DNA from 4 places in the Robertmurraya beringensis genome. Region 3 is predicted to be linked to each of the others. Evidence: riboswitches for the same ligand, from Rfam matches in the RefSeq annotation. Region 3 holds a riboswitch; each other region holds the start of a gene.
The links. A riboswitch is a leader RNA that binds a small molecule or an ion and turns the genes downstream of it on or off. The one in region 3 is predicted to bind cobalamin.
Positions count from the first base shown of each region.

Region 1: linked by a shared signal. The riboswitch ahead of cbiB (adenosylcobinamide-phosphate synthase CbiB) and the one ahead of ACFFHF_RS08540 (anaerobic ribonucleoside triphosphate reductase) in region 3 are both predicted to bind cobalamin.
Region 2: linked by a shared signal. The riboswitch ahead of ACFFHF_RS20545 (ribonucleoside-diphosphate reductase subunit alpha) and the one ahead of ACFFHF_RS08540 (anaerobic ribonucleoside triphosphate reductase) in region 3 are both predicted to bind cobalamin.
Region 4: linked by a shared signal. The riboswitch ahead of ACFFHF_RS09745 (ABC transporter substrate-binding protein) and the one ahead of ACFFHF_RS08540 (anaerobic ribonucleoside triphosphate reductase) in region 3 are both predicted to bind cobalamin.

Region 1 covers NZ_JBHLUU010000128.1:30,220-36,478, reverse strand. The annotation lists gene ACFFHF_RS23955 (histidine phosphatase family protein) at 1-505, opposite strand, end outside; gene ACFFHF_RS23950 (ATP-binding protein) at 524-1,234, opposite strand; gene ACFFHF_RS23945 (ECF transporter S component) at 1,231-1,722, opposite strand; gene ACFFHF_RS23940 (bifunctional adenosylcobinamide kinase/adenosylcobinamide-phosphate guanylyltransferase) at 1,749-2,195, opposite strand; gene ACFFHF_RS23935 (bifunctional adenosylcobinamide kinase/adenosylcobinamide-phosphate guanylyltransferase) at 2,161-2,769, opposite strand; gene cobD (threonine-phosphate decarboxylase CobD) at 2,748-3,827, opposite strand; gene cbiB (adenosylcobinamide-phosphate synthase CbiB) at 3,802-4,767, opposite strand; cobalamin riboswitch at 4,927-5,112, opposite strand; gene ilvD (dihydroxy-acid dehydratase) at 5,383-6,259, shown strand, end outside.
Region 2 covers NZ_JBHLUU010000123.1:25,739-31,997, reverse strand. The annotation lists gene ACFFHF_RS20545 (ribonucleoside-diphosphate reductase subunit alpha) at 1-2,233, opposite strand, end outside; cobalamin riboswitch at 2,373-2,570, opposite strand; gene ACFFHF_RS20540 (DHA2 family efflux MFS transporter permease subunit) at 3,105-4,646, opposite strand; gene ACFFHF_RS20535 (TetR/AcrR family transcriptional regulator) at 4,830-5,690, shown strand; gene ACFFHF_RS20530 (amidase) at 5,730-6,259, opposite strand, start outside.
Region 3 covers NZ_JBHLUU010000025.1:29,605-35,863, forward strand. The annotation lists gene metE (5-methyltetrahydropteroyltriglutamate--homocysteine S-methyltransferase) at 1-1,493, shown strand, start outside; gene nrdG (anaerobic ribonucleoside-triphosphate reductase activating protein) at 2,028-2,525, opposite strand; gene ACFFHF_RS08540 (anaerobic ribonucleoside triphosphate reductase) at 2,544-4,778, opposite strand; cobalamin riboswitch at 5,017-5,195, opposite strand; gene ACFFHF_RS08545 (DoxX family protein) at 5,522-5,950, opposite strand; gene ACFFHF_RS08550 (alpha/beta hydrolase) at 6,025-6,259, opposite strand, start outside.
Region 4 covers NZ_JBHLUU010000027.1:114,212-120,470, forward strand. The annotation lists gene ACFFHF_RS09735 (ABC transporter permease) at 1-326, opposite strand, end outside; gene nikB (nickel ABC transporter permease) at 340-1,269, opposite strand; gene ACFFHF_RS09745 (ABC transporter substrate-binding protein) at 1,278-2,819, opposite strand; cobalamin riboswitch at 3,002-3,199, opposite strand; gene ACFFHF_RS09750 (CbiX/SirB N-terminal domain-containing protein) at 3,286-4,485, opposite strand; gene ACFFHF_RS09755 (methyltransferase domain-containing protein) at 4,588-5,427, opposite strand; gene ACFFHF_RS09760 (cob(I)yrinic acid a,c-diamide adenosyltransferase) at 5,522-6,061, opposite strand; gene ACFFHF_RS09765 (nitroreductase family protein) at 6,074-6,259, opposite strand, start outside.

The DNA of each region.
Region 1 (6,259 bases), on a different contig from region 3:
AATTATTTAGTGAATGCTTTTTCACGATAGATAAGAATGCCATAATGGTTACTCCATGAGTGACCATTAGCACTCTCCCGCCACCGTGCATTCTCTCTATTTCTTGTAGAAAGTCTTCCACTCTTGTCATCACATCTGTAAAGGTTTCTCCTCCATCGTTGTAATATCGCTCTGGAGCATTCCAATAATGATCATACTCTGATGGAAACTCATGATAAATTTCGTCATCCGTTTTTCCCTGCCATTTTCCTAGGTGAATTTCCATTAACCTCGGGTCTGTTTTCATATTTGTTTCATTTGGCCGGATAAGCTTCGCGGTGGTATAAGCCCTTCCACTTGGAGAAGAGATCACTTCATCAAATGGGGTAGTAGCTAAGTAGTCTCTTAATCGTTTAGCATCCTCCACTCCTTTTTTTGTAAGGGCGGAATCCAATCTACCTTGCATTCGCTTTTGTACATTCCATGTGGTTTGTCCATGCCTAACAATATATAAATCAATCATCATGGTCACTCCCTTTACGATTTAAAAAGTTAATTCATGATAGTAATAACCAGAGAGTTCCTTCACCTCATGCTCTTTATCAACTGGAAAAGCAATCAGGAAGCAGGTAGATGGACCAGATGTTTTTTCTAAATTAACCACAGAGTTTACCTCACTTTTTAAAAACGTTCGGTTTGAAAAAAGACGATTCAATTCATAAAGGATCCCTTTGGACCCCACAGGCAATAAGACAGTGCCATCTAGTTGTGAGAGCTCCTTCACTAATCGTAACGGAGCTACTTCTGCTTCCTGCTCAATCACTTCATTTCCAACAAGAGGAAGACCAATAACCGCCACTTTCGTATTTTCAAGAAAGGGAATGGCACTCAAAGGAGCATGGCTCGTTCTATTTCCTAATACCGTTAATCCGACGGCAGATTGAACAAGCAAGAAGTTACTTTCGGTGCTTCCACTGATCGGAACGTTTGGTACATCTAGCTCAAGCAGACCTTTCGTAATTCCCTTTACGAGTTCTTCCCAAGATCCATCTCCGCAGAAGTTTTGAAGAATCACTGCTTCAGGAATAGCCCCCGCCGAGTAGCATTCCATAGCTGCCACACGAAAAGTATAATAACCAACGATATCGTAAGGAACCTGTACCGCATCGAGCTTCTTTAACCCGATCGCCCCGCTATTATCAGAAGCTACCACAAGGGTTTCTTTTCCCATTTTAAGTAATTGAACATCTCTCATTTTTGAAATTTCCCCGCTACTGCTGGTTTCATGATGCTAGCTAATCGTGGAGCAACGATCACAGCTAAAACGGTATTAAAGATAGATGCAATGAGTAAAGAGGGAACCAGACTAATATAAAATGCTTTTGAGATTAAAAAGATAAATGGGAGGGGAGCTGCAAAGGTATTACCTAGCACGAATAAAATAGACGCCGTCCACTTGCTGCCTTTTTGATAAAAATAAGCAAATATCCATGTAAGTATTGCCATTTCGATAGCGATTAAGAAATGCATAGGTCCAAGAGGCATTCCTCCGATTAATGCTGATACCATATGGCCTATTCCACCGACGATCGCCCCTGGGATTCCTCCTAAAAGCGCGGCAGCAACGATTGCTGGAAACGAATCAAGCGCGACACTTCCGATGATTGCTGGAATTTTCAACATGCCACCTACAACTGTTAAAGCGATAAACACAGCCATCCAAGTTACTTTTTCCACCTTCATTTTTTCTTCCTCCTTTTGATTTGCAATTACTTCATGCGTTGCCCAATTCCGTACCAAATATTATCCACTCGATCACATAGTTGGACCGTATCCTGAAATGTCCATCCTGCATCATCACGCCATTTCCGATCTGCTTTTTCAACAGGTACAATTCCTCTAGTAATATCTGACCCAATGATGACGAGTTTTCTCTTGCAACCATCCTTTTCCCATTGATCCCAATTCAATAGTGTCTCTTTCCATATTTGTCTTACTTTATCTGATTCGTGTTGCAGCGATAAATCCCTGATCCAATACTCGATTCCTTCAACCACCACTAAGGAGTCAGTAGAATCTTCACTAATCCAGTCATAATATGAGCATTCATAAGCTTTTATCCAACTTACTCGTGGATACTGACCCAAACAAAAATGGCTACGTACCCACTCGGCTTTTCCGTTACATGCTCCTCCCATCACGAAATACAACGTCATCATCCTCCTTTTTCATGCAAATTGGAATTCCTGCTTCCACGAGATACGCTTCCTTTGCCCTTGCAACGACCTGTTGATTTAACCTTCCAAGGATCTTTGCATACACAAGAACAAGGTCACTAGAGTGAATCGGTTCATTCAAGATTTCATTACTAACGACGATGAGGGTGTGACAACTTTTCTGTACCGAAAGGATCCCCTCTATGATTGATATCCTGATTTCCTTATGAAAAGACGGGTCCATCAGCCTCTCCTCGGTTTGAAACAAACGGTTGTTTAATAGATTCGTTAAGCAGTCAAAGAGCACAATATCATTCGGTTGAAAAACAGTGGAGAGGTTATGTAAAAAATAGGGTTCCTCCCAAGTTACCCACTGGTGCTCGCCTTCATTTCTTTGCTGTTGATGCCTTTTAATTCGGTCCTTCATTTCCTCATCAAAAGCAACTCCTGAAGCAATATAGTGGAGATTTCCTTGAGTTTTCTTTGTTAGCTCCATGGCTGTTTTCTCAGCAAAACTGCTTTTTCCACTTCTAACCCCACCACTAATAAATATCAGCTGTCCAGCCTCCGCCATGCACTCATCACCTCTAATAACCTTTCATGCTCGTTTTCTCCCTTAATCGCCAATCGTAGCCACTTTCCGTCAAGTCCTGGGAAATTCATCGTATGCCGTGGAATCATCCCCTTTTCCATCAAAAAACGGAAAAACGGAAATGGATCGGAGACTTTCGTATCTTTTAGCAAATAAAAATTTACGTTTGAAGGGGAATAAGAGAATTCCTGATCACGATAAAAAGACTGTAGCCTCTCCCGCTCCTTTTTTATCAATTGAATGGTTTGTTCTATATAGTCACTTTCTGACAAACACCATTCCCCCACCTTCATAGCTATCGCATTCACACTCCAATGCGGTTTGCTTTCCCTAATTTTTGCTAGCAGGGCTTCATTGGCCATTAAGTATCCTAAGCGGATTCCTGGAATGCTGAACATTTTGGTCATGGAACGAAGAATGATCATGTTCTCGCAATGTTGGAGACAGGAAACGATAGATTCGTACTCTTCAATAAAGTCGTAAAAGGCTTCGTCGACGATAAGCAAGGTTCCGTATCGGGCACATTCACGGGCAAGAACCTCAATCGTATGTTTCGGAAAAAACATTCCCGTTGGATTGTTTGGATTGCACAGAAATACAGCGTCTACTTCTCGTAAGCTCACTAGTAATTCATCAATGCGTAATTCCCATCTGTCTACATCCATCAAGTGGTAGCGTACCTCACATTGATTCACTCGGCACGCTTCTTCGTATTCGGAAAAGGCTGGTTGTACGATGAGCACTTTTTTACCAGTGAGCAGTCGTCCGACCAAAGAAATAAGCTCCGCCCCGCCGTTCCCCACTAAGATTTGCTCTTTCCTTACTCCTTCTTGCTTTGAAAGCAAACCTGTAAGCCTTTCTGCCGTTGGATCCGGATAATCAGATACAAGAGAAAACAGCTCATTCCACCTGTTCTTTACTGTGGCCGGTGGACCGATCGGATTAATATTGGCGCTAAAATCAATCACTGTTTCAGGCATGTCAAGATGTAGTGCTTTATATAAAAATTGTGGATTAGCTCCGTGCGTAGGCCACTTCAACGATCATCCCTCCAATCCATAATAAAAGTAAAAATGAGAGTACCGTTCGAGTTAAAATACCTTTGGCTTGCAAAATATGCTCCGCAGTGACAGGAAAATAAGGTTCTCCCATTTTGGCTCGATCGGAGCGAATGCCCTTATAATAGTTGATTCCTCCGAGCTGAATCCCAAGTATTGCAGCCACAGCAGCCTCTCCCCATCCACTGTTTGGGCTCGGATGTTTCTTTGCATCACGAAGGACAATTTTCGCTGACTCTTTTACCGAGGATCGGACCGGCTTATTGCTTAAGAGCATACAAATGGAGGTTAGGCGACTCGGTATCAAATTTAACCAATCATCAAGCTTCGCCGACGCCCAGCCAAACTCCATATATTTATCATTTTTATACCCAACCATCGAATCGCAAGTATTGACTGCACGGTACAGCATCGCAAGGGGTGCACCACCAAGAAACGCCCAAAATAAGGGAGCAGTTACTCCGTCACTTGTGTTTTCGGCAACCGTTTCAATCGTCGCGCGAACCACCCCCTGTTCATCGAGCTGGTCGGTGTCACGGCCCACGATATACGATAACTTATGGCGAGATTCCACGAGATCTCCCTTTTTTAACGGACCGTACACCGTCATCGCTGCCTCCTTTAAGCTTTTTTGAGCAATCGTCGTCCAGATGATCACCGCTTCAACCACAATGCCGACCATGAGATGAACTTGATAAGCTAGCATCGTAATCAAGAGCGTAATTCCCACAACGAGCAGGAGAAGCGTAACTACCATAGCCACTCCCTTCCATTTTTTCCGCGTCCCTTTATTCCACTTATTATCGAACTTATAGATCAGCGATCCGATCCATTTCACTGGATGTGGCCAATCGATCGGATCACCGAGAAGTAAATCAATAAAATAAGCAATCGTCATGGTCAATAAATGTTGAAAAAACATGGTTAACCCTCCTTTTTAATAACAAGTTGGGCAGTTTCCACCCGAAGAAAGCCTTTGTTGCGTAGCCCATAAAAAAACATCTCCACATAGATATGGAGATGTTGGAATAAGCTTCTTCCTTATGTAAGAAACCGACCACACCACCTATCCTCGTAGGTACACGGTGTCAAGATATAGTCAGGTTTCCTGGCTGATGGTCATTGCTTTCTGCACCTTCCCATGCAATTCCTTATTGCACAGTGGTTTTTACAGTATGCTCCCATTTACAGTGGCGGGACCGCGTTGGACTTTCACCAACTTCCCTAGACTTCTAAAAAGAAGTACACCTATTCTTGCTCATATTTACTTTTCATATCTTAATACTAATCTTGTAACAAAGGAATGACAAGGCAATCGCTGACATATTTTTTTCATTGTGACAAATCGGAACCGCCATTCACTGCCACCATAAAAATATTAAAAGCGACAAAATAGGACAAATGAAGACAACTTTTAAAATCTACCAAATGAATCTTTTGTCATCTTTCTTTACAATTCTCCTTCTATTTGTTAAAATTTTTTAATAATTTAAAACATTAACACCATTGGTTTTTAATAGATTGGGAGGGAATTATTTTGGCAGAATTAAGAAGTAATATGATAAAAAAGGGATTTGATCGTGCACCACACCGAAGCCTTTTGCGTGCGGCTGGGGTAAAAGAAGAGGATTTTGGTAAGCCATTTATCGCAGTAGTTAACTCCTACATTGATATCGTGCCAGGACATGTGCACTTACAAGAGTTCGGGAAAATTGTCAAAGACGCTATCCGTGAAGCAGGTGGAGTTCCATTTGAAATGAACACAATCGGTGTCGATGATGGAATTGCAATGGGTCATATCGGCATGCGCTACTCGCTACCAAGCCGTGAAATCATTGCTGACTCGGTTGAAACGGTTGTCGCTGCTCACTGGTTTGATGGAATGGTTTGTATCCCGAACTGTGACAAGATTACTCCAGGTATGTTAATGGCATCACTTCGTTTAAATATCCCTACTGTTTTTGTAAGCGGTGGACCAATGAAGGCTGGAGTAACTAGCGATGGCAAAAAGATCTCACTTTCTTCTGTATTCGAAGGCGTTGGTGCATACCAAGCTGGAAAACTTGATGACAAGGGACTATTAGAATTAGAACAGTTTGGCTGTCCGACATGTGGATCTTGTTCAGGTATGTTCACAGCAAACTCGATGAACTGTTTAGCAGAAGCGCTTGGATTGGCTCTTCCTGGTAATGGAACGATTTTAGCTGTAGCGCCTGAGCGTAGAGATTTCGTTAGGAAATCAGCAACACAGTTAATGGAACTGATTGAAAAGGATATTAAGCCTCGTGATATCGTTACAGAAAAAGCAATCGATAACGCGTTTGCCCTTGATATGGCATTAGGTGGATCTTCCAATACGGTTCTTCACACATTGGCATTAGCTCATGAAGCAGAAATTGATTATCCAATCGGAA
Region 2 (6,259 bases), on a different contig from region 3:
CATAATACGTGGTTTTTAACCCTTGCTTCCATGCTTCTACGTGTAAGTGGAGCAAGTCCTTTGCTTTGATATCGTGTCTGACATATAAGTTAAAGCTGATGGACTGGTCAATATGGCGTTGACGTGCAGCGTTTTGGCGAATGCTCCACACTTGGTCTAACTCATGCCTTGCTCTACGGTAGTAAGCGTATGTGCGATGGTTTAAGTCAGGTGCGGTTACCTTGAACTTAAAGTTCTTCTTCTCTTCTGCATATTCCACTGCGTACAATGGATCAATTCCATCGGTGGAACCACCAATTTTTGCCGTTGAAGAATTCGGGGCAATCGCCATCAGCCAGCCATTACGAATTCCGTTTGTTTTTACTTGTTCCTTTAATTCACTCCAACGCTCGGACGTGTAATTTCTTCGCTCGAAATACTTTCCTGTAGCCCATTCAGACGTCTCAAATTGACTGAATGCTCCTTTTTCCTTCGCAAGCTCCATAGAAGCTTGAATCGTATAATAGGCAATATTTTCGTATAGTTCATCAGCAAACTGGACCGCTTCCTCTGATTCCCAGTGGATCGATTGTAAGGCTAATAGGTGATGCCATCCAAACGTACCTAGGCCGACCGCTCGATATTTTTGATTCGTTAATTCGGCTTGTCCGACTGGAATGGTATTTAGATCAATCACATTGTCTAGCATCCGCACTTGAATTCTGATTAATCGTTCAAGCTCATTGGCACCATAAGACTTTGCGAGATTGATCGAGGAAAGATTACATACAACAAATTCTCCCGGCTTTCTTACGATTACTAGATTGCCATCTTCGTCCTTGTATTCTTTTACAATCGTTGTACTCGACATGTTTTGGGCAATTTCGGTACATAAATTACTGCAGTAGATAGACGTTCTTCCTTCTGCACGCTTATTTGGATTTTGACGATTGACCTCATCTCGATAGAACATGTATGGTGTACCTGTTTCTAACTGTGCGACCATGATTCGGGCCATAATATCCATTGCACGGTAGGTTTTTCTTGGTAAAAGAGGCTGATTCACCGCTTCTTCGTATTTTTCCGTAAAATACTTTCTATCATTTTCATCATAAAAGTCTTCAAGTCCAAGAGGTGTTCCATTTTCGTCCTTCCAGCCCATCAGCTGCTTTACTTGGTGTGGACAGAATGTATGCCATTCCCCGATGCTTCTGCCATTTTCATCTTTTTCTAAAAGTTTTTCCATAAATAAATCTGGAATGGTGACTCCAGTGAAAATATCGTGAGCCTTTCTTCGTTCATCTCCGTTATTGGTTTTTAGCTCAAGGAAGCCATTCATCACGTCTTTATGGAATATATCTAAATAAATGGCGACTGCTCCTTGTCTTTGCCCCAATTGATCGACACTTACAGCCGTATCATTAATCAATCGAATCCAAGGTACAACACCAGAGGACATCCCTTTGAACCCTTTGATATCGGAACCTAACGCACGAACCTTTCCGTAATAAATTCCGATTCCACCGCCTTCTTTACTTAAGCGAGCGATATCCCAATTGTTCAAATAAATCCCGTCAAGCGAGTCATCCACTGTGTCAATAAAACAAGAGGACAGCTGACCAAAGTTCTTCCCTGCATTGGATAAGGTTGGTGTTGCGACAGTCATATATAAATGGCTTAATGCCCAATAAGCTTCTTTTACTAACTCTAGTCTCTGGCCTTTCGATTCGTTCATCATGATAGTCATGGCAATCACCATGAATCTCTCTTGCGGCAATTCATATACCTTTCGATCATGATCTCTTGCAAGGTAACGATCGGCAAAGAGGAACAGACCAATATAGTTGAAAAGCTGATCTCGTTCCGGATTGATTCCCGCTGCTAATTGTTTAATTTCTTCCTCTGTATACATTTGCAGCAGTTTTGGAGAGTAAATTCCTTTCTCCGTTAACGTTGCTAGCAAATCGTAAAAGTCCCCATATGTATATGTGGAATCGTAGTTTCGGTTTTGTGAAGCTTGTTTGTATAGTTCCGTTAAATAGATTCGTGCGGCAACAAAAGTCCAATCCGGCTGGTCCATCGCGATTTTATTTAAAGAATAAAATAAAGCTTGTTGGCTCACTTCTTTTTTTGCTGCCTCTAATTCATTGATCATTTTTGTTATCTCTGTCGCGTCTAACTGATAAGTTGAAGAACACTCTTCAATCGCTCTTAACACCGACTTATAATCTTCATGTACATCTACTACTGTCATGCTCGTCCCTCCTGAAAATAAAAAATCCGCTAAGGTGGGTCCTTGAGCGGATGAAACGATTTCAGCAAAAGACAAACAGGCAAACACGATTTTGTCTTCTGTCGCCATCGTCTCATCTTCCCAAGTCCCCGAAGAAGTTGAAACATCTTAAGTAAGATAGGTCTCCTGACTTATGCTTCACTCTACTTTGAACCCTTCCCATTTAGGCAACTACTTCTCGTAAGCAAACTACACAGTGGTTTGTTCATTTTGTCAGCATTTACAGGTGCGGGGGCAGTTCTGGTCTTTCACCAGATTCCCTATTAAGCCGTGCGGCATCTTATCTTAAGGCAACAACACTATATATAGTTGGAATTTAATTTTATATACCCATATCTAGATAATACAAATTTAATACTAAAGGTAGTTTAGTAGATTAGCAAGTAGAAAATGTTTGTTTTGGTAAAATATTGTTGTTGACTTCGGGAGGACATGGGGTCTGTAGCTACTCACTATCGGCTGTGGATCAGGTTAAGCAACCGATCTGATAAATAGACGGAGGTATTCCGCTTAATTAGTAATTTTTTCTAAAAAAGACCTAAATAGACGGAGAGATTCCGCCTATTGTCTCAGAAAAATTGAAAATAGGGGTTTTTTCTTTGGATAAGCGGAAAACCTCCACTTATTTACCCCAAAACGAACTCCGTTCTACATTTAACGTAAAAATCTCCGGTTATTTTACTTTTGCTGGTTACTTGATTAAGGATAAGACAAATTTCAATATCTTCATGAACACCGTACTTCAAAACAGACGGTGAAGGTATCCCAATCAAAAGCACAACTAAAAAAGAAGAACTCCTTTTCATTTTCAAGGAGTTCTTCTTTTTTATATTTAATTCTCAGCTAACTTCGCCGGTACCACCTTTGGCGCCTCTTTTCCTTCTAGAGGATCCTCTGCTTGAGTGGCACGCTTGATAAAGAAAGCGAGAATGAAGGCAACAATTGAAATCCCTGTAGCCACTAGGAATGCATCGTTTATTCCTTCGAGCATCGCCTTCATCATGATCTGCTCTTTCATTTGAGCGATCATTTCAGCAGTTGGCTGTGCGACTCCTGCTCCTTGACCGGCTGCCGTCTTCATCGCTTCGTCAGCTAGTTCTTGAGCGTGTGTTTCTGTACGATTGGACATAACTGTAACGAGTAATGCGGTTCCGATTGCCCCAGCCACTTGGTTTAACGTATTGTTCATTGCTGTACCATGTGGATAGAAACGCGTCGGAAGTTGATTTAATCCGTTTGTTGAAACAGGCATCATAACAAATGACATCCCGATCATCCGGACCGTGTAAAGGATAACTAAGTGGGTATAGCTTAAATCTACCGTTAACTGACTAAACTCATACGTAGTGATCACCGTGATTCCTAAACCAATAAGCGCCAATACTCGCCCACCAAATTTATCAAACAATCTCCCCGTAATAGGAGACATAATCGCCATGGCGATGGCACCTGGTAGGAGCATTAGCCCTGCGTCCAGTGGAGAAATTCCACGAATCGTTTGAACATAAATGGGAATAAGGATCATTCCTGAGAACAATGCCATGTTGGTTACCATGGAAATAGTAGATGACAAGGCAAACATTGGGTATTTAAACACTCCAAAGTTTAACAACGGAGTGTCTTGCTTCATTTGTTTTAAAATAAATGTTACTAGCGAGATGAAACCGACGGCAATCGCCAGGTACACATGCGGACTGTCCCAGCCCTTGCTTCCTGCTGAGCTGAAGCCGTAAAGGATTCCACCAAATCCAATACTTGATAAAAGTAAGGAGAAAAAGTCTAAACGAAGATTACTCTTTTCTTTCTTATCTTTTAAAAGGAAGAATCCGATTAATACCACTACTACTGAAATAGGGGTAATAAAGTGGAAAAGCATTCTCCAATCATAGTGCTCAATAATCCACCCTGATAAGGTAGGTCCAATCGCTGGCGCAAACATGATAATTAAACCAAATACCCCCATCGCTGTTCCTCTTTTTTCAATTGGGAAGCTAACAAGCATGACGTTCATAAGCAATGGCATCATAATGGCCGATCCGGATGCCTGAAGCATACGTCCTGCTAAAAGAATCGGAAATTCGTGAGCCACACCAGCAACTAGTGTACCGATCGTGAATAAACTCATAGCGACTAAAAATAAATTACGAACAGAATATTTCTGTATTAAGAAGGCCGTAGCCGGAATTAATATCCCGTTAACGAGCATAAAGCCTGTAGTTAACCATTGAACCGTGGCAGCTTCTACCTCTAAATCCTTCATGATGGATGGCAAAGCAATATTTAATAAGGTGTTATTTAAAAACGTGATGAAAGCCCCAATTAACAGAACTCCAATAATTCCGTATGGCGGCCGTTTATCTTGTTTTTCAGCCATGTATGTTCCCCCTATACTATAAGTCCAATAAAATGTACTTCAGTTATATACTTAACATATATTATACCCTCAGTACAAAAAATGCAATGGAAAAACACAGCTAAATAATGGGTTTGTAACCTTCAGAAAAATAAGTTACTATACTTTTATACAGTGAGTCCAAATATGAATTCAGGTGATACGATGAAAGATAGGAAGCAACATGTTATCGATACAGCACATCAGCTTTTTGTAGAAAAGGGATTTCAAGCAACCTCCATTCAAGACATTTTGGATTATAGTAGTATTTCTAAAGGAACCTTTTATAATTACTTTTCTTCCAAGAACGAACTACTTATGGCCATTTTCCGAGTGATACAAAAAAAGTTTGAGCACGAAAGAAACGAACTCTTAATTGGAAAAGACCCGTCAGATATTGAAGTGTTCATTAAGCAAATGGAGCTGCAAGTGAAGACGAATCGAGCGAGTAAACTGATTCCTTTATACGAAGAAGTACTATTTTTAAATGATTCTGAGTTAAAAAAGTTTATTAGTGATTTTCAGTTACGAATGTTACGTTGGGTATACGAACGCTTTGATGAAATTTTTGGAGAGAGCAAGAAGCCTTATCTTCTGGATGCTGCCATTATGTTTACAGCTATTTTCCACCATAACCTTAAGTACGAGAGAATGGCGAATAGCTTAAAGAGTAATCCTGAGCGAGTAGTCAGATATAGTGTCAATCGACTTGTGGCGTTAATGAAGAATGTCGGGGAAACCGGTGAGCAACTTCTTTCACCAGAACTGTTGGATGATTGGTCTCCAACTTGTCATAAAAAAGATAAATCTTATCAAGAAAAGCTGACTCTAGAAATTATGTCATTGAAAAAAGAAAGCATGAATATGCCCGACTCTGTGAAATATATTGAGCTACTTGATTTTATTCTAGAAGAACTTTTGCAACCTAATAATCAGAGGCAATTTGTAGTAGAAAGTGCTTTAACAACCTTAGAGGGGCACTTAGGAAAAGCAAAACTGCAACAATTACGTTCTTATATTAAGTAAGAAAGCTAGCAGGTTTCTGTACCTGCTAGCTTTCTTTCGTTATGGTTTCATGGTTTTCCAGCTTCCCACATGGTGGATAGCCATTCCCTTATACCCAGGGCTTGTTCCGTAATGTGAGGCAACGGAAGCCAGCTGTTCGTTCATGTAGGCTTCCCCTTCTTCAAAAAAGGAAATCATATCGCCTTCGTCTGTTGCCCCTGTTTCTACACCGATGACTAATGCCTTATGGTGTTTGCCAGCAAAGGCTACTTCATTTTTTACAATTTCAATGATGGCAGGAGCACTGTCACGGTAGGCCATAATTGTTACACTATTCGTTTTTGTAATAACCCACTCTGCTAGATTTCCTTTGCCATACGTATTGTTATAAGACACTTCATCAAACCAGAATGGCAGGTCGGCTTCAAGTGGCAGTTTTAAACCTGCAGCAGAGGTATTCGCTTTTGTGATTAACTCTTGAAAGCTTTTGACAGTTGCCGCTCTATTCGTATTCCAACCGCTATATAAGTAAGGCTCTACATCTAAATGAATGCCTGTAAATTTTTGCGAAGCGGTTGATCCTGCTTGAT
Region 3 (6,259 bases):
AAAACCTTTCTGCTTTGAAAAAGTTTGGCTTCCCACAAGATAAAGTGTTAGCTGCCGGAATCATTGATGGTCGTAACATATGGCGTGCAAATCTTGAGGATAAGATCTCCCTTCTTTCAGAGATTGTGGATGTTGTGACCAAAGAGCGGCTGATCCTACAACCCTCATCCAGCTTGTTACATGTACCTGTAACTGTTAAGAGCGAAGAAACACTCGAGGAAGTGTTAAAAGAGGCACTATCGTTTGCTGATGAAAAATTACAGGAGATTGTTCTACTGACCAAAGGCTTACAAGGTGGGAAAGAAACCATACAGAAAGAAATTTCAGCAAGTAAAAAAGCGATTCAAGCACTAAATCATTCAGCCTCTCGTAACAACACACAAGTTCAAGAAGACATTCAAAACTTGCGTACGTTTAGAGCTGAACGGGAGACAACATCTGAGGTTCGTCTACAGATTCAAGATGAGACTTTTCAATTGCCCCTTCTTCCAACGACCACAATTGGAAGCTTCCCACAAACACAAGAAGTGAGGAAACAGCGTTTAAAATGGCGTAAAGGCGAGTTAACTGATGCGGATTATCAAGAATATATAAAAGCGGAAATGAAAAAATGGATTGACATTCAGGAAGAACTGGGTCTAGATGTGTTCGTGCATGGCGAATTTGAACGGACAGATATGGTTGAATATTTTGGTGAAAAATTGGCCGGTTTTCAATTTACCAAATTCGGCTGGGTCCAGTCATATGGTTCCCGTTGTGTCAAGCCACCTCTTATTTATGGGGATGTATCCTTTCAAGAACCGATGACTGTCAAAGAAACGGTATATGCCCAGTCGTTAACAACCAAGCCTGTAAAAGGAATGTTGACAGGTCCTATTACCATTTTAAACTGGTCGTTTGTACGAGATGATATTTCACGCTATGAGGTTGCTAATCAAATTGCCCTGGCGCTTCGAAAAGAAGTGGAAGTTCTTGAGGAAAATGGAATCCGTATGATTCAAGTGGATGAACCAGCCATTCGTGAGGGGCTACCACTAAAACAGGAGAAAAAGGAAAGTTACTTAGATGCTGCGGTTTATGCTTTTAAACTTGCCACAACATCCGTACAAAATGAAACACAAATTCACACACATATGTGTTATTCAGATTTCAAAAATATCATCGATGCCATTACAGCGCTTGATGCGGATGTTATTTCAATCGAAACATCTAGAAGTCATGGTGAATTGATTCACGCCTTCGAAGAACATACGTATGACAAAGGCATCGGTCTCGGTGTCTATGATATTCATAGTCCACGTGTACCAAAGCTTGAAGAACTGACAAGAAACATTGATCGTGCCCTTCAAGTCCTTAACCCAAAGCTGTTCTGGATCAATCCTGACTGCGGGTTAAAAACAAGAGGGATGGATGAGACCATTGCTTCACTGAAGGTAATGGTAGAAGCAGCCAAACAAACGAGAGAAAGATTGCTCGTGATAAAAGGATCATAATTTAGATATGGTATAAAAAGAAAGAGCCTATTTTGAAGAATGATTGTTCAGAATAGGCTCTTTTCCTATATAGAAAGAAGAGACGGCATTTGGGATTTTTTCAACCAACAAACTTTACAAAATCAGCCTTTTATAAAACCTCACTTATTTGTGATACCGTTCACCGCCTCGGACAAAAATGAGGTTCTCTTGGATTTATGAGTTCTCGAGTAACCAGCAAAAGCCAAATAAGCGGAGATTTTTCCGTTAGATGCAGAATCGAGCTCGTTTCGGGTTAATTAAGGCGAAGTTTTCCGCCTATGCAAAGAAAAATCCCCCATTTTCTATTTTTTCGAACCATTAGGCGGAATCTCTCCGTCTATTTCAGCCTTTTTAAGTAAAAGTTACTAATTAAGTGGAATTTCTCCGTCTATTTTTCCGCTCGGGTTCTTTACCTGATTCCCCAACAGTTAAGCGCATACGTCAATTCTTGTGTCTTTTAATAAGAAAGCACCTGAATGGAAACATACTAGTAATAAAAACAGGCTCTTTCCCTTAAGCCATATATAATACAATCTCTTGTTTCTTCAAGGAAGCCTGTACATCAATAATCCGCTGATTACCGCTTCCGCGAAAACGTTTCTGCGGTACCATTTTCTCGATTAAAAACTTTCCGTCCACTAATACGTCTACTTCCCGTAGAAATTGCTGTACATCCGCATTCCTTTCAGACCAACGTAAAAGTTCTTCAAATGTAAAGCCTGTATACGACCAAATATTTAATCCCCTTGCTTTTACACGTTTCACTAATGAAAATAGCTCTTGGCAATAAAGAAAAGGTTCTCCACCGGATAAGGTTAATCCATCTAAAAAAGGATTCTCCATCATTTGGTTGTAAATATCATCTTCCACATAAGGTTCACCATAGTCTTTATCCCAGGATTCTTGATTATGACATCCAAGGCAATGATGCGGGCACCCTGATACAAAGAGAACCGCTCTCCACCCTACACCATTCGAGATAGAATCAGAATAGAAACCTCCGATTTTCAATTTCGTCCCCCCTGCCTTTTATGAATGAATCACTCGATCTAGTAATTCCGCTTTTTTACCATCATTCCACTTGCCTGTTGTACCAACCAGGTATCCAGTAATACGTTGGATAACATCCAACCGATCGCCATGACAGTATTCACATATGGTTGCATCGGCATCGCTTGTTTCGTGTCCACAATCTATGCATCGACAGATCGTATGATTTAAGCTGAAATAGCCGATATCTAATTGATGGGCCATGAGCACCATTTTTTCGATCGCCTGCCAGTTTTCTAATGCTTTTCCATCTAATTCAATATACGCAATATGTCCACCTAACGTTAAGGCATGGTAAGGTGCTTCAATGGTCATTTTCTTAACCGCCGACAAGTGATGCCATACTGGGACATGGTTTGAATTGGTATAGTATTCTCGAGTATTGATTCCTTCTACTTCACCAAAACGTTCTCGATCATGTTTTGGGAATTTTTTGCACAACGACTCGGCGGGTGTAGCAAGTAAGCTATAGTTAAGTTGAAATCGTTCTTTAAGTTCCGTACATTTATCTCGCATAAAAGTGACGATTTCCAACCCTTTTGTTTGTGCTTCAGCTGATTCTCCGTGATGTTTCCCCTCTAAAACGAGTAAACATTCCGCTAATCCAATAAATCCAATCGCTAAAGTAGATTGATTGATTACTTTTTCAATAGTGTCTTCTGGTTTTAATTCACTTCCACCCCGCCATAAATATTTTATGACCGTTGGGAACTGTTTCACTAAAGCTTGTTTTTGAAAATCAAAGCGGGTTTTTAATTGTTCACCCACTTCTTCTATTAAGTACTCAAGTTTCTCATAAAAACGGCTCCATTTCTCACCTTCAGAAATTCCTTCTTTTTTAACTTCTTCCCATGTCTCTAATGCGATTCGCACTAGATTAATAGAAGTAAAGGAAGCATTACCCCGACCAACGGAAGTTTTTTCTCCATGAATATTTTCAAATACACGAGTACGACAACCCATGGTAGCTGTTTCATACAGATAACGTGTTGGATCTCCGGCACTCCATTTTTCATGCTGATTAAAAGACGCATCTAAATTGATAAAGTTTGGAAAGAAACGTTTTGCCGTTACGCGACAGGCTAATCGGAATAAATCATAATTAGAATCGCCCTCTTTCAAATTGACACCGTCTTTCACTTTAAAAATTTGAATGGGAAAAATAGCTGTTTGCCCATAACCAACACCACGTTCTGTTGAAAGGAGTAGCTGCTCCATCACACATCGTCCCTCTGGAGAGGTATCTGTCCCATAATTAATAGAAGAGAAAACGACTTGATTCCCGCCGCGCGAATGAATGCTGTTCATGTTATGTATAAACCCTTCCATCGCCTGATACACCGTATTTATCGTACGATTTAACGCATATTGAATGACTCTTTCCGCTCCGGTCAAACCGTCCAAATCATTTTCCTTATAAGCAGAAATAGGTACAGCCTTTAATTTGTCAAAATCACTTCCCGTAAATTCACAAGCCTTCTTTAATTCTTTTTCATAAGTTACTTTAACAAATGGAGCCATATAGAAATCAAATGCTGGGATGGCTTGTCCTCCGTGCATTTCATTTTGAGCAGTCTCGAGAGAAATACACGCCATTATTGCCGCCCCATGAATCCCCTTGGGACGACGTAGTGCAGCATGATTCACCTCCATTCCATTCTTGAGCAGTTGATCAAGCGGATGTTGTAAGCAAGTTAAGCTTCGAGTTGGATAATAATCCAGATCATGGATATGGATCGCTCCCGTTCGATGCAAGAAATGATGTTCCGGTTTCAGCAATTCGGCTGTCGTATAAGCTTTTGTTGTTTCACTTGCAAACTTCATCATCATACCCGAAGGTGTCTCCGCACTCATATTGGCATTTTCCTTCGTAATATCGTTTGATTCCGCTCTAATAATTGATGCAATCGTTTCAAATGATTTTCCATTTCTAGCTTTCGTTCTTTCTTCATGGTATAAAATATAGGCAGTTGCTACGTCCAATCTTTCATTCTTCACTAGTTCCATTTCAACAATGTCTTGAATTTCATCTACTGAAATTTGCCTTTGTTGAATTTGTGTATGTAAAGCATCCAATACCTTTTGAGCTAGGTTTGTTGTCATTCCTGGTTCTGTAGCTTTTTCAGCCTTTTCAACAGCCTGTATGATTTTTTCAGGGCAAAACGGAACAATACATTTATCTCGTTTGATTACTTCTTGTAAGGTATTCATCATTTGCAAAATCATCACGTTCTTTCGTAAAAAGTATGTGTAAGAAAAGAATGGCGGTTGATTACCTTTTTAATAGGAAGATTCTCCAGTAGGTCAGATTGTTTTAGCATAAAGTTTCATAAAACCCCTCTTTTTGTCGTCAAATAAAAAAGCTATCTCATTGAAAGAGATAGCCTAAAATGGAAACGTTCAGAAATAAAAAAATGGATACGTCTCCATTCCTCAATCCCCGAAGAAATGATTCATCTGTTTTATATAGGCAGGTCTCCTGGCTTTGCTTCATTCTCCGATTCCCTTCCCATGCAGTTGCATAGTGGCATTGAATCATCGTCAGCTTCACAGTTGCGGGGACAGCATCGGAATTACACCGAATTTCCCTATTAAACTACATATAGTAGTACCTGTATAAAACGAACACCATATATTGTTTTCAATAGAATCAAGTGTACCACCCTTGAAATGGAAAGTAAATCTATAAATAGGAAGTTCACGAAAATGTAAAATTTAGACTTCTTATTCATGTACCCTCAAAGGTTATTGATGATATGTTAAAAGAGTTGCATACACATAGAGATCAAATAAACGATTTGCTTCACCATTTAACCATGACCCCGGATATTGTTGGAATGAATCCGATACATGAAATGTAACCGAAAGATATCTCTAGTACCATCCTTACTTTGTTAGCCAAAAAAATAAAGCATTACCCCTGATTTGAGGTAATGCTCTGATATTTTTTACATCATTTAATTTAGGGATGTTGCACTTTTCGTCTTTTGTCCTTTAAAAATAAGTTGATCCAGTGCAAAAGCATTAGAACCTGTTAGAGCAAGAGATACGGCCATTACTAAAAATGCTAAATCCAATTCATATCCAGCCATTTGACCATTTCCTAAAAAACCTGCCGCTAATTTCACTTTTAAGATGGCTCCGAGCATAAGTACCGCAAAAAGAACGGAAACCCATCTTGTAAATAACCCAAGTACTAAGGCAAGTCCTCCCACAACTTCTATTAAAGCCACACCGTAAGCAAGAAACCCTGGAAGCCCTATGCTGCTAAACCATCCTACCGTATTTTCAATCCCACCTTGGAATTTAACGAATCCGTGAATAAAAAAGATGATTCCTAATACTACTCGTAAAATGACAGAACATAATTCAAACTTGTTTTCCATTTTTCTTTTTCCTCCGTGGTTTAATTTTGTTTTGAGATTACTTTTTTGAATCTCCAAACTCTGATTAGAATTGGTTAATTATTTAAATCAGCTAGAATCCATTTCATCAAGTCTTGTTGGTTTTCTACTGAAATTGTATGTCCTTCTGAATAGGATTGAAAAGTAACTTGTGACCCTAGCCCTTGGAAAAACACATGACTGTCTACTCCCCATTCATACGGTAGTACGTTGTCAAATTTACCGTGAGAAATAAACAACGAAAGCTGATTAACAGGTTTCATGTTGTATTCTTCTTTAACGAATCCAGGA
Region 4 (6,259 bases), on a different contig from region 3:
CGCATGATCAAATAGTCTAACCTCCCACGAAAATATCCTATAAATAAAGCAATAGGAAGGCTAATAACAAAGGTTAAAAGCATAATGATCACAGAATACACAACACTTACTCTTATCCCATAAATAATTCGTGATAAGATACAACGTCCTAAATGATCCGTTCCAAAGGGATATTCGAAATTTGGCGATAATAGGCGTTTAGAGAGATTTACTTCCAGAGGGTCATGAGGAGATACCCCTGGTGCTAATAAGCCAATTACAAAAATAAAGATAAGAAGAGATACACCAACCATTTTCTTACACTTAAATATATCTCTGACCTTCATGGACATCCCTCCCCTAACGTACGGTTAATCTTGGATCTAATACGACATATATAAAATCTACAATTATATGGACAGTGACAAATAGACATGAAGTAAACACTACATATCCTTGAATGACTGGATAATCTCGCATATTAATGGCATCGATTATATACTTTCCTAACCCAGGCCAAGAAAAAATAGTTTCTACAATTACACTTCCAGCTAGCATAAATGCTAAACTAGTCCCAAGCATGGTTAGCACTGGTAGAAAAGCGTGTTTAAAAATATGAAAAATAAAGATTCTTGTTCTTGAAATACCTCTCATTTTTGCAGCCTTAACAAAAGGTTGATTGTTCAGCTCGAGCATATTTGTTCGAAGGATACGAGCATACACCACTCCCAAACCCAATCCCAGGGTTATAGCAGGTAGCACAAGGTGTTGTAATGTTCCACGACCCATAGAAGGAAACCAACCAAATTGAACAGAGAAAAAATAAATAAATAGAAATCCCAACCAAAAAGTAGGAACGGAAGAACCGACAATGGCCAGCATTCTTCCCACTAAATCCAAGCAGTTATTAGAATAAATAGCCGTAGAAATCCCCAAAATAATCGTCACTAAAAACATAACAAGTAATCCAGCGAATGCCAATTCCAACGTCGCGGGTAGCCTATATACTAATTCCTTTACAACGGGTTCTTTGGAAACATAGGATGTCCCCCAATCCCATAAAAAAGCGTCTTTTAACCAATGAATATATTGACTCCATAAGCTCTCTGTCAAACCTAATTCTTCTCTTAAGGCTATCAATGCTTCTTCAGATGCTGGCACATTATGCTTGGTTAATAGGATATATGCTGGATCACCTGGTGCTAACCTTAATAATAGAAAAGTGAAAGTAGATACGAAAAAAATCACGAAAAACAAATGCAATAAACGGGCTAACCCATAACGAATCATATGCTTCCCTACTTACTTATATCAAGCTGGGAGTGAATATAGTAATACTCAATAGGATGTGGAGTAAACCCTTCCACCCCTTTTTTAGCACTAAATACGGTCTTGGGATGAACAATAAATGATTGTGGCACGTCATTAATAATCAAATCTTGAATTTCAATCGCTACCTGATCACGCTTCGCTCGGTCAGTAGTTTCATTTAATTCATTGATTTTCTGATCAACGATTGGAGATTCATAGTTACTAATATTAGATTCACTACTTGATTGATAGAACATACTTAAAAAGTATTGCGGATCTCCAGTATGCGCAGTTAGCATGCTATACATGGATAAATCCCAATCTTCATTCATTAACGCTTCATCAATATTTTCTACTTGACGTATACTTACTTTTATTCCTTGTTTCAATAATTCACTTTGAATTACCTCCGCCATAACGGTTAACTCCGGACGTTGTGGAAAGGTAAAAAGTGTAACATCAAATATAGTCCCTTGCCTTTCCCAAATACCTTCTTCATTTTTCTTCCAACCTGCTTTTTTTAGTAACTCACTACTAGATAACGATGGTTCTAGTTTCGCAACATTCCCAAATGAGAATACTTCCGGAAAGGGACTTTTTGCTTCTGTACCTGCATTTAGCATAATAGATTGAACAATCTCTTCACGTGGAGTATTCAAATCAACCACTTTTCTAAGAGCTAATTCCTTAAAAAATGGGGAATTCATATTAAACATCAACATATGAGTTCGTAATGATGGAGTGACGTATACTTCAAATTTTTCATCCTTTTCTAATACTGCCATGTTATCAATCGGAATATCTGTCGCACCATCCACATCACCTGATTGAAGTGACATTAATCTCGTAGTTCCTTCTGGAATATACTTAATGATTACTTCAGACAATAGCGCTTGTTCTCCCCAATAATCTTCAAATCTTTCCACAACAAGGGATTCATCTTTTTTAAATTGTTTAAACGAAAAGGCTCCTGTAAGAGCAGGATAACGATTCTCATCATCTATAGTGCTTACATCCGCGATCATTGTAGATGGATCTGCTAAATGAGGAATTAATGCTGCGTTCGCTTGTACAGTGACAATTATTAACTCATGTGCGGATACAACCTCTATGGTTTCAATGTTCAAAAGGTCTTTTACTTTTGGATCCTTCTCTATCGAGCGCAGTAAGGAATTCTTTACACTTGACGCATCCATCGCTTTTCCGTTGTGAAAACTAACATTCTCCTCAAGCTTAAATCTCCATGTAGTAGCATCTTCTTGCGTCCATTCTTTCGCTAACCACGGATTAACTTGTAAATCTTCATCCAACTTTACCAATGTTTCTCCTGTTCCTGTACGCATAACCTCCCAACTATCACTACCATGGGGGTCAAGACTTTGTGGACTCCAAGGGAATGCCAGAGTCATTTTTTTATCTTTTTTAGGGGAATCTCCAATTCCAATAGTTTTTTCCTGGCTACATCCAGAGAACACGATTAGGAAACAAACAAAAAAATACACCATTTTCCCCTTACCATATTTACCCATAAAAATACCTCCATTATTAAATAAAAAAAGCACTTCCAACCGTAATAACGAAAGCGGTCAGAAATGCTTTTCATGATAGAGGGGAATAGGAATCTCACCACATCCAAACTCATTGATGTTGGCATGTATAAGAAGATCCTTTATCAGCATCCTAACCACCTCCCTAAAATCCCGTAGGTCAATCGGCGATGTTAAAATAGGCAGGTCTCCTGACTTAAGGAAACATTCAAACCTTCCCAGGAGTACCCCAGTGGTATATTTGAATGTTCTTCACACTATTGTGAAATTCCCATTACAGTGGCGGGTCCGTGTCGGCATTTAACCGACTTCCCTTTTAAGCGGATAAAGTTATATCTAGCACCTATTTCCAAAACATTATTAAGATGTACTTAGTAATTTAATTTCAATTCCGAAAACCTTCTTCTTTTTACTGACCTATTCCCTTCCAAAACCAGTTGACTATCCTCTAATTATGGTGATGATGATGTTCATACCCATGTTCTTCCGCATATTTACGGAAATTTTCTAAATCTTGCATTCCAGTCGATGTACCGTTTAAGGCCTGGTTCATACGTTCTAACAGTACCGTTCTTAACTTTGGATGATAGCCAAAATACTGTGCTATATCTATTGATACATGCGGATAAGACTCTTTAAACTGTTCGGCCATTTTATTCATTCTTTTCATTAAAATGCCCGTAAATAAAAAATACGGCAGCATGATGATTTTTTTTGCGCCCAATTTAATGCAGCGTTCCATCCCATCCTGCACAGTTGGCGTCGTTACCCCCATAAAGGCACTTTCAACAATAGGTACATTTAATTTCTCCCACAATAATCTGCTAATTTTATAAAAATCACCATTAGCATATGGATCGCTGCCGCCTCGTCCAATTAATAAAATGGCCGTATCCTCATGCTTTTGCTCCACATCAAAACCTGTTTCAGTAAGTCTTGTTTTTAAAATTTCAAAAACTTCCTCATGAACACCTATCGTTTGGCCATAGGTAAATTGAACATCTGGGAAATGCTCTTTTGCATGTTCAATTTCTGCAGGAATGTGCAATTTTGAGTGTCCTGCATGTAATAAAATGATGGGAATTACATGTATTTCATCCGCACCTTTTTCAACACATATCTGAATCCCATCTTCAATATTTGGTGTTGCAAATTCTAAAAAGCATGTTTCTACTAAAAGGGCTGGATCAATGTATTCTTTCATCTGCCCGATAAATTCGCGAACCTCTATATTTCCTGCCTCCAGCCTGCTACCATGTCCAACAAATAATACAGCTTTTTTAATTGGTCCATTACCTTTCTTGTATTTTTCAATTCCTTTTATGCGGTCTTCGCTGCGCTTCCGCACACCGTGCTCCATTGAATAAATGATAGCATCTTGTTCAACTGCCTCATGAACAATATCACGAGCGGTTTCTTCATGTTGAACCGAATACCATGTCCCTTTTGGGTAATCAATTACTACGCATTTATCTTTACAGCGGCCGTTACATCGTGTACGGGATGTATGAATATGCTCATCCAAACGGTTTTTACGGATTTCATCACGAATTTGCTGCGTGACCTCTTCAGCTCCTGCTGCCATACAGGTTGCCCCATTGCAAATAAGTAAGTGACGCTGCATTTGTGTTAAATCCCATGTCGTCATAAAGTTACCTCCCTCTCTCCATCATCTTGGACCCTCTATATCTCTTTGTTATATCAACAGAGCCTCCGATTAAAGCACGTATATTAGAGGTTAAAACGAAACTTAGTCATGTAACTTCACAGGCTCCCAACTAATGATCGCAGCATAGAATGTGTGACGGTATACATACTGGCCATTCTCCATAGCAATAAAACCTTCGAGTGATGCTTTCACATGTGCCATATCAAACTGGGGTGATAAGATTTTTTTGCTTTGTGCTTCATATAATTGCTGCAACGTATCATAACGATACTCACGCTCCAGCTTGAGCATTTCACAATTTGCAAAAATCCCTAACTGATACAGCATATTGACGATGGTAATATAATCACGGCGAGGATATTTAATGTAATAGCCAAACTGCTCATCTAAAATAACGTAATGCGGCTGAATAGGTCCTGTTGTTAAGCCAATGATGGCTCGCTTTTTGGCAAGCCGGTTCATTTTTTTCAACGCCGCATTCATTTCATACATACGATAAAAGCAGTTCACCCCAATAACAACATCATGTTGCTCAATTTGCGCTTTTTCCCATTTACTATGAACGAACCGAACATTTGCATCGTTTTCAAAGTATTGTTTTAAATAATCAAGCACACTTTCAGAACCATCCACTAACGTTAATCTTTTGACGTTTTGACGGAGTTGAAAGGTATAATTGCCCCAGCCCGGCCCCATTTCAATACAAGATGCATTCTGCGGGATATGCTGTTTCATTACTTCGTAAATTTTTTTTGCATAGTTATCTGTTTGCTTGTATGTTTTTTTCCTCATGGACTGAGCCCAAAATGCTTCTTCCAGTTCATCATCAATCATTCGTTCTGGCATCTTGCCATGCCAGTTTAACATGCCTTCTTTCCACAGCTTTTCAAAATCAAAGCGTAAAGGGGATCCTTTTTTCATTGAACTTTCTCCTCAATCTCGACAACCTAAATGGACAATCCTTCTCTGGTGAATTGGGTGCCTGTTTGTGATTTAAATATGGCGTCCTCAATGCTTAAAACTCAAGCCCCTTCATCGCTTTAACATCATGATCAGTATAATAATGTTTTGTAGCATCAATCGTTGACACTAAATCAGCTAAAGCGAGTAAAGATGGATGAGCAGAACGGCCTGTGATTATTAGGTGCATCGTTTTGGGACGGTTTTGTATGGCCGCTAACACCTCATGTAACGGCAATACATCATCGATTGGAAAACGTGTGATGGCTAACGCATTATTCAACTCATCCAGCACTAAAACATCTGTTGTTACATCATTTAGCTCTTCTTTTACTGTCTGCCAGGCTTTCGCCAGTGCTTCGCGATGCTCCTCCGGTGTTTTCGTCCATGTAAAACCGACACCTAATTGCACGGTTTCAATACCGAGTTTTCGCAGGGCAATTTGTTCACCATATGTACGTTCAGGTGATTTAATAAATTGAAAGTATTTCACCTTCATGCCGCGGCCAATTGCACGTAATACTACACCAAGTGAAGCAGTTGTTTTTCCTTTGCCTTCTCCTGTGTAAACTAACAACATCCCCTGTCGAGCCATGTACTAACCTCCCTATAACCACGTTGTTTTTTCTGCAAATGGTGTACGCTTTTTTACGGAAGTAATCTCTTCTGCAGGGTAACCAATGCATAACGTGCCTACTAATTGCTCTTCATCCGTTGCACCAATAAAATCATGTAATGCTGTATCATGCACTAAACCGACACCGCGTGTACGCCATACCATGCCTAAACCCAG